DNA from 3 places in the Paucidesulfovibrio gracilis DSM 16080 genome. Region 1 is predicted to be linked to each of the others. Evidence: predicted binding sites of a transcription regulator. Region 1 holds the regulator's gene; each other region holds the start of a gene.

What was found. The regulator sigma-54, encoded in region 1, starts transcription at its own class of promoters, with help from an activator protein. The targets are predictions, from matches to a motif close to CTGGCACGGNNNNTGCTT.
Region 2: the regulator sigma-54 is predicted to act here: its motif matches at 765-782, upstream of B5D49_RS11165 (Flp family type IVb pilin).
Region 3: the regulator sigma-54 is predicted to act here: its motif matches at 885-902, upstream of B5D49_RS02525 (DUF5320 domain-containing protein).

Annotation. Positions count from the first base shown of each region.
Region 1 covers NZ_FUYC01000003.1:285,563-287,827, forward strand. The annotation lists gene rpoN (RNA polymerase factor sigma-54) at 257-1,672, shown strand; gene hpf (ribosome hibernation-promoting factor, HPF/YfiA family) at 1,711-2,244, shown strand; gene B5D49_RS05635 (PTS sugar transporter subunit IIA) at 2,247-2,265, shown strand, end outside.
Region 2 covers NZ_FUYC01000012.1:47,206-49,470, forward strand. The annotation lists gene B5D49_RS11160 (sigma-54-dependent transcriptional regulator) at 1-531, shown strand, start outside; gene B5D49_RS11165 (Flp family type IVb pilin) at 849-1,031, shown strand; gene B5D49_RS11170 (A24 family peptidase) at 1,185-1,766, shown strand; gene cpaB (Flp pilus assembly protein CpaB) at 1,789-2,265, shown strand, end outside.
Region 3 covers NZ_FUYC01000002.1:56,908-59,172, reverse strand. The annotation lists gene B5D49_RS02530 (cation diffusion facilitator family transporter) at 1-625, shown strand, start outside; gene B5D49_RS02525 (DUF5320 domain-containing protein) at 1,031-1,327, shown strand; gene B5D49_RS02520 (CGGC domain-containing protein) at 1,343-1,717, shown strand; gene ercA (alcohol dehydrogenase-like regulatory protein ErcA) at 1,935-2,265, shown strand, end outside.

The sequences.
Region 1 (2,265 bases):
CCCTGATCTCCGCATTACCTCCTTTTTTCGTCCGGCTTTTTGGTCGTTGTGGATTTACAGCCTGCATGAAGGTTGGTACAGTTCTTTCATGTCGCTCTCTCAAAGCGACGTATTTCTATTTTTTCAGTATGTTAAGATGTATTCCTTGCGCGAGTAGCTAATCTGTGAGATAGTAGAGGCAAGGATATCATTTCTAACCGACGGCCCCGTGTTGATTCTTTTGAGTTTCATGCGGCGCGCCGTGGCGATGGGTAGTATGGGACTGGAATTACGACAACAACTCAAGCTCAGTCAGCAACTTGTCATGACGCCGCAACTGCAGCAGGCCATCAAGTTGCTGCAACTTTCCCGCCTGGAATTGCTTGAATCCGTACAGCAGGAATTGTTGGAAAATCCGTTTCTTGATGAAAAGGAAGCCGACGACCCGCAACCAGAAGATACGCAATCCAAGGAGAGCGAGGAGGGGGATGCCCAGGCGGAGTTGATGCGTGACGCTGATTGGGAAAATTACATTGGTGAGTTCTCCAGCTCATCCAAGCAGTCCCAGGTCCGTGAAGCAGAGATCCCCGAAGAGGGGTTGTCGTTTGAAGCACGGCTTGCCTCAAAACCCTCCCTGCATGGTCATCTAAATTGGCAGATGCGGCTTTCCAACTTTACCGACGAAGAGTTGGCCGTTGGTGATGTCGTTCTGGGGAATCTGGATGATCGGGGATATTTGCAGGCAGATGTTCAGGACTTGCTAGCGCTTGTGGAGTCTGATCCCGAAACCGTGGAAAGCGTTATCCAGCGGATTCAGCGGCTGGACCCGGTGGGCGTGGCGGCCAGATCACCGCGTGAGTGCCTGAAGGTCCAGCTTGAGTTTTTTGATTATACGGATCCCATCCTGTTGGACTTGGTTGATCAGCATTTGGAAGATTTGGAGAAGCGTCGCTATAAGCCGTTAGCCAGAAAGTTTAAGATCAGTCTTGATAAACTGAAGAAATATATTGAAGTTATTCAAAAACTAGATCCAATGCCCGGGGCGAGTTTTTCCAGCACGGAGCCGCATTATGTCAGCCCGGATGTCTTCGTGTATAAATATGGTGATGATTTTGTTATCGTGCTGAATGAGGATGGACTGCCCCGCTTGACGCTCAACTCGTTCTACATGGACGATATTGGGAATTGTACCGGCAAGGATAAGGAATATTTTCAGGACAAAATGCGATCCGCGGCCTGGCTGCTCAAAAGTTTATATCAACGGCAGCGAACATTGTATAAGGTGATGGAGAGTATTGTCCGTTTTCAGCGTGATTTTTTCGAACAGGGCGTGGCCAAGCTCAAACCGCTGATCCTTAAAGACGTGGCGGAAGACATTAATATGCATGAATCCACGGTCAGCCGGATTACGACGAGCAAGTATGTCTCCACACCGCATGGGATATTTGAACTGAAGTTTTTCTTTAACAGCGCTCTGGATCTGGGAGACGGCACTCAGGTTGGTTCGGAATCGGTCAAGGCGCTGATTAAGCAACTCATCAGTGGTGAAAATCCGAAGAAACCGCTGAGCGACGAAACGATCGGCGAGATGCTCAAAGCTGAACTGGACGTAAATATTGCGCGGCGTACCGTTGCGAAATACCGTTCGGCTATGGATATCCCCTCGTCTTCGAAGCGCAAGCAGATTTTATAACATTGCCCACTCAACCTCTACTCCAAGGAGGATTGTGCATGAACATCAGTTTCAACTTTAAGAATTTCGACCCCTCTCCCCACCTCAAGGAGTATGCTGCCAAGCGGTTCGACAAGGTTTCCAAGTTCATTCAAGATTCGGACGAGTCCGATCTTCAGGTCAACTTGGCCGTGGAAAAAACCCGCCAGCAGGCTGATGTGGTCTTGAACGCGGACAGCATCCATATCTCGGCTTTTGAGCAGTCTCCGGATATGTATGCCACCATTGATTGCGTGGTTGACAAGCTGGAGGCCCAGCTGCGTAAAGTGCGCGAGAAGATGAAGGATAAGCGCCGCAAGGCAGCGCGGGATGTGCGAACCGAGTACTTTACTTTGGCCGATGGCGGCGCCGCTCCGACCATCACCGGTACGGATAATTATGAGCCAAAGCCCATGTCCGTTGAGGAAGCGGCGATGCAGCTCGATTCGCTCAAGTTCGAGTTCCTCGTGTTTCGCAATGCTGAAACCGAGGGAATTAACGTCATTTACCGTCGCAAAGGCGGCGATTACGGATTGATTGATCCTGGTAACTAACAATGAGACTCGGCGAATATC
Region 2 (2,265 bases), on a different contig from region 1:
GCCCAACGCGTGGAGGCCGGGGAGTTCCGTTCGGACCTCTTTTACCGGCTCAACGTGGCCACCATTGAACTGCCTCCCCTGCGCGACCGCCTGGAGGACATTCCCGAACTGTGCGAGCATTTTCTCCAGACCATCAACCGCAAGCTGGGCATTGACGTGCGCGGCGTATCCAAGGCCGGAACCCAAGCCCTGATGCGCCACCACTGGCCCGGCAACGTGCGCCAGCTGGCCAATACCCTGGAACGTGCCGCCATTTTCTGTACCAACGACCTGATCACGGACCGCGACGTGGACTCGGCCCTGCAACGTGTTCCCGCGGAGCCGGGCCAGACCCAGACGCCGTTGCTCCCGGACGAATCCCTGCAACTTAAGGAAGCGCTCATGGAATATGAACGCGGTCTCATTGTCTCGGCTCTGCGCCGCAGCGGAGGAGTGCAGACCGAGGCGGCCAAGCAGCTGGGCGTGACCCCCAAAAATCTCTGGAACAAGCTGCAAAAACACAACATCGACCCGAACAATCCACACAACTGATCCTTCAGGTCCAACCATCGTGTATCTGTCTATCCATTTTTTGTGGATCGACTAAGCCCCTGCCGTTTTGACGAAAACATTCCCTACCCTCTTGCCGTGATCTCCCCGGCCCCACATTTCGTGGAGTGAACGCCCCCATTACAGGCTTTCTCCGACTCTTGCGCCGCGCTTCCAGTTTTTTTTCTACTGCGAAACAAGTGCGTTAGACGCAAGGCTGTTCGCTGTGAACGCCGTTGGCACAGTGGTTGCTCAAGCAGAGTCAGTTCCATGAACAACCATGATGCCATGCATCAAACCCTATCTTGAAGGAGAGAGACATGCTGAACCGTATCAAGAATCTGATGAAGGACGAGCAGGGAGCCACCGCACTGGAATACGGCCTTATCGCCGCCCTCATCGCTGCGTTCATCGTGGGCGCGGTCACGGCTTTGGGTACCAGCGTCCGCGACACCTTCCAGGGCGTTGCCGACGACATGTCCGGCGCCGGCGCAGCTGAGTAGCCGCAGCCACGACATGGAGAGCATGCCGGGCCGGGGTCCGCACAACAAAACGGACCCCGGCCGGGTGCCCCGGGGAGGGGGCGCCCAGGCACGCCGGCCACGTCAAGGCAACAGAAGCGGCCCGCTTGCCGCGCTTTTCCCGGGGGGGAAATCATGCATTCCTATCTTTTGGTATTTCTTGGTGCCGCGCTATGCGTCGCCGTTTACACCGACCTCAAGGAACAACGCATTCCCAACGCGCTGAACCTAACCATCGCGCTCACGGGACTGGGCTTCCACACCCTGCTCCCTCTGTTTTTCCCCTCTTCGGCCCTGCCGCACGCCCTGGACGGACTGCGCTTCAGCCTTGCCGGGCTGGGCGTTGGTCTGGGACTGATGCTCCTGCCGTATCTCTTCGGCGTCATGGGCGGCGGCGACGTCAAGCTCCTGGCCGCCATCGGCGCGTGCCTGGGCTGGCGGCTCACCGTGGATACCTTCCTCTATACCAGCCTGGCCGGTGGAGCCTATGCCCTGGCCGTGTTGCTCTTCCGACATCGCGGCATGCTGGTCCGCATCCTGCAAAATTTCTGGACCGCGCTCTGGTTGCTGGGCGCGTCCCACAAGGGCCGCTACGCCCCGGTACAGGGCGGCGAAGCCCTGCCCCGGCTCTGCTACGGACTCGCCATTGCCGCGGGAACCGCCGTGGCTTTGCTCCGTGGCATGAACGACCAAGGCCTTACGGCCGCCTTGTTTTAACGGGCCGTAAAAGGGGATTCCCATGAGCCGCACCGCACGAACCATTTTACAAATCATTTTGGCCCTGGCCCTGGCAGGAGGTTCGGGCCTGCTCCTGCATCAATGGATGCGCCAGGCCGCGCCCCAGAACCCGGCCGGACAGCGCCCCGCCACCACAAACGTCATGGTGGCATCCCGCGACCTGCCCCGGGGAACCACCCTGACCACGGACCATCTCAATTCCGCCCCGTTCCTGCCCCAGAGCCTGCCCTCGGGAACCTTTCAGCAGGCCGAACCCCTGCTGGGCCGCGTGCTGGCCTCGTCCCTGGCTGCCAACGAACCCGTCACCCGGCAACGGCTCACGGACTCCGGCTCCGGCGAAGGCGGCGTCAGCGCCCTGATCGCGCCGGGACACCGGGCCATGGCCGTCAAGGGCAACAAGGTCATGGGTCTGGCCGGATTCGTACGGCCCGGCAACCGGGTGGACGTGCTGGTCACGCTCATGGCCGGGGAAAACGCC
Region 3 (2,265 bases), on a different contig from region 1:
CCACACCCCCTGGCTGAACTACGCAGTGCTCGCGGCTTCCCTGCTGTTTGAAGGTGCGGCCTGGAGCATGGCCCTACGAGAATTTCGACGTACCAAGGGAGAACGGGGCTGGTTCCGTGCCGTGTCCCGCAGCAAAAATCCCCCCTTGTTCGTGGTACTTTTTGAAGACACGGCCGCCATGCTCGGACTGTTGGCTGCCTTTGCAGGCGTCCTACTCAGCCAGGTCACGGGCGATCCCCGCTATGACGGCGCCGCCTCCATCGTCATTGGCCTGGTACTGGCCGGAACCGCCGCATGGCTCGCCTGGGAGACCCACGGTCTCCTGCTGGGCGAAAGCGCGCACCCGGAAGTGGAGGAGGCCATCCGCAACATGACCCTTGCCAAACCGGGTATTGAACAGATCAATGAACTGGCCACCCTGCACATGGGACCGGACTACATTTTGGTAACGCTTTCCGTGGACTTTGCGGACCATGTGCGCTCCAACGGCGTGGAGCAGGTCACCTCGGAACTGGACCGCGACATTAAAACCGCATTTCCACGGGTTCGCCGCGTTTTTATTGAGGCCCAAAGCCCCGATGCTCCTGTTTCATCTCTAGCACCCTCTTCCACGCCGGACCAGTAACCAATAGACGCAAAATAAGCCCTACAACACAAGATCGGGCGGATTCTCATGCCTTGATCGGGCTTTTTTCACGCCCAAAACCAACATATTCAGCGTGCAAACCTGCCGCCACCTCAACAATCCCGCTTCTTCCGCGTTGTTTCGGGAATCACGGGATATCGATATCTTTCCCAAATAATACGAAAATCAAATACGAAACGCATCCCGCAAACCGCCATCAACAGCTTTTCCCCGCGGCCAGCCCATTGCAGCAACATGCCAGGCACGCTTCCTGCTATCTTCGAATACAGAGGCCGGAAGCACGGTCCGCCCTTGTCGTTTGCACCGCCGGGGGGCGACCCCTTTCCTCCATTGGTCGGACCGTGCTTCCCTGAAAACAAACCGCAACAGCAAAGGAGAAGCAATATGCCTGGATTCGACGGAACCGGACCGCAAGGACAAGGTCCAATGACGGGCGGCGGCTTTGGTCGCTGCGGCGCAGGTGGCTATGGTAATGTCGGCATGGGACGCGGCATGGGACGCGGCATGGGCGGCGGCTGGCGCGGCCGCGGATTCGGCGGACGCTATGCCCAGGTGGGCAACGCAGGCTGGAACGCCCCCCTGTCCCCTGAAGACGAGCAGAACATCCTGCGGCAGCGTCTGGACATGCTGGAACGCGAGGCCGAGGTCATCCGCACCCGCCTGAACGAACAGGCCGACTGACCAAGGGGAGGCACCGTGACCAAAATCGGCATCATCCGCTGCGAAAAGAACGAACACGCCTGCCCGCTCACCAACTGCTTCAAGTGCCTGACCGGGACCAAACAAGGCTTTGCAGGGTACGAAGACTGCGAATTGGCAGGGGTCTTCACCTGCCGCTGCCCCGGGGACAACGTGGCCGAACTGGCCCGCATCCTCAAGGCCAAGGGAGCCGAAGCCATTCACTTCCCGACCTGCACCTTTGCGCACAAGCGCAAAGACGGTTGGGAACTGGGCGACGGCTTTTGTCCGGACATGCAGCGCCTCATGGAGCAAGCAGGCCAAAGCACGGGCCTGCCCTGCGTCAAGGGCACGGCGCATCTGCCCGAGGGCTACACCCCCGAGGCACTCTGACCCTCCCCGCCCGCCGCAGCCTCGCCCCATTCCAACGGCTGCGGCGCGGTTCGGGGAAAACTCCGCCCCGCCGTTCAACACGCTCACCACATCCCCCGTATCTCCGAACCTTCCGATATCACCGAATGTTCAACGACTCGTTAGACATCATCCGTTGCCTATGGTAGTTATTATGTCGCGATAAGCCTTACATTCGAAACAGGGGGGAGGGGGGACCATGAACTTTACCAACCCGTTGGATTTACGAAAATTCGTCGCACCGGAATTTATCACGGGAAAGGATTCGGCTACCCTCGCAGGCCGCTACGCCCGCAACCTCGGCGGCGAACGGGTACTCCTGGTCACGGATGCAGGGGTCATCGAATCCGGCTGGGCCGATGCTACGGCCGCTTCTTTGCGTGAGTACGGTCACAAGGTCACCCTCTTTTCGGACATCTCTCCCAATCCACGCGACACAGAGTGTATGCAAGGTGCCGACATTTATAGGCAAAATGACTGCAACGCCATTGTCGCCGTGGGCGGCGGCAGCCCCATGGACGCGGCCAAGG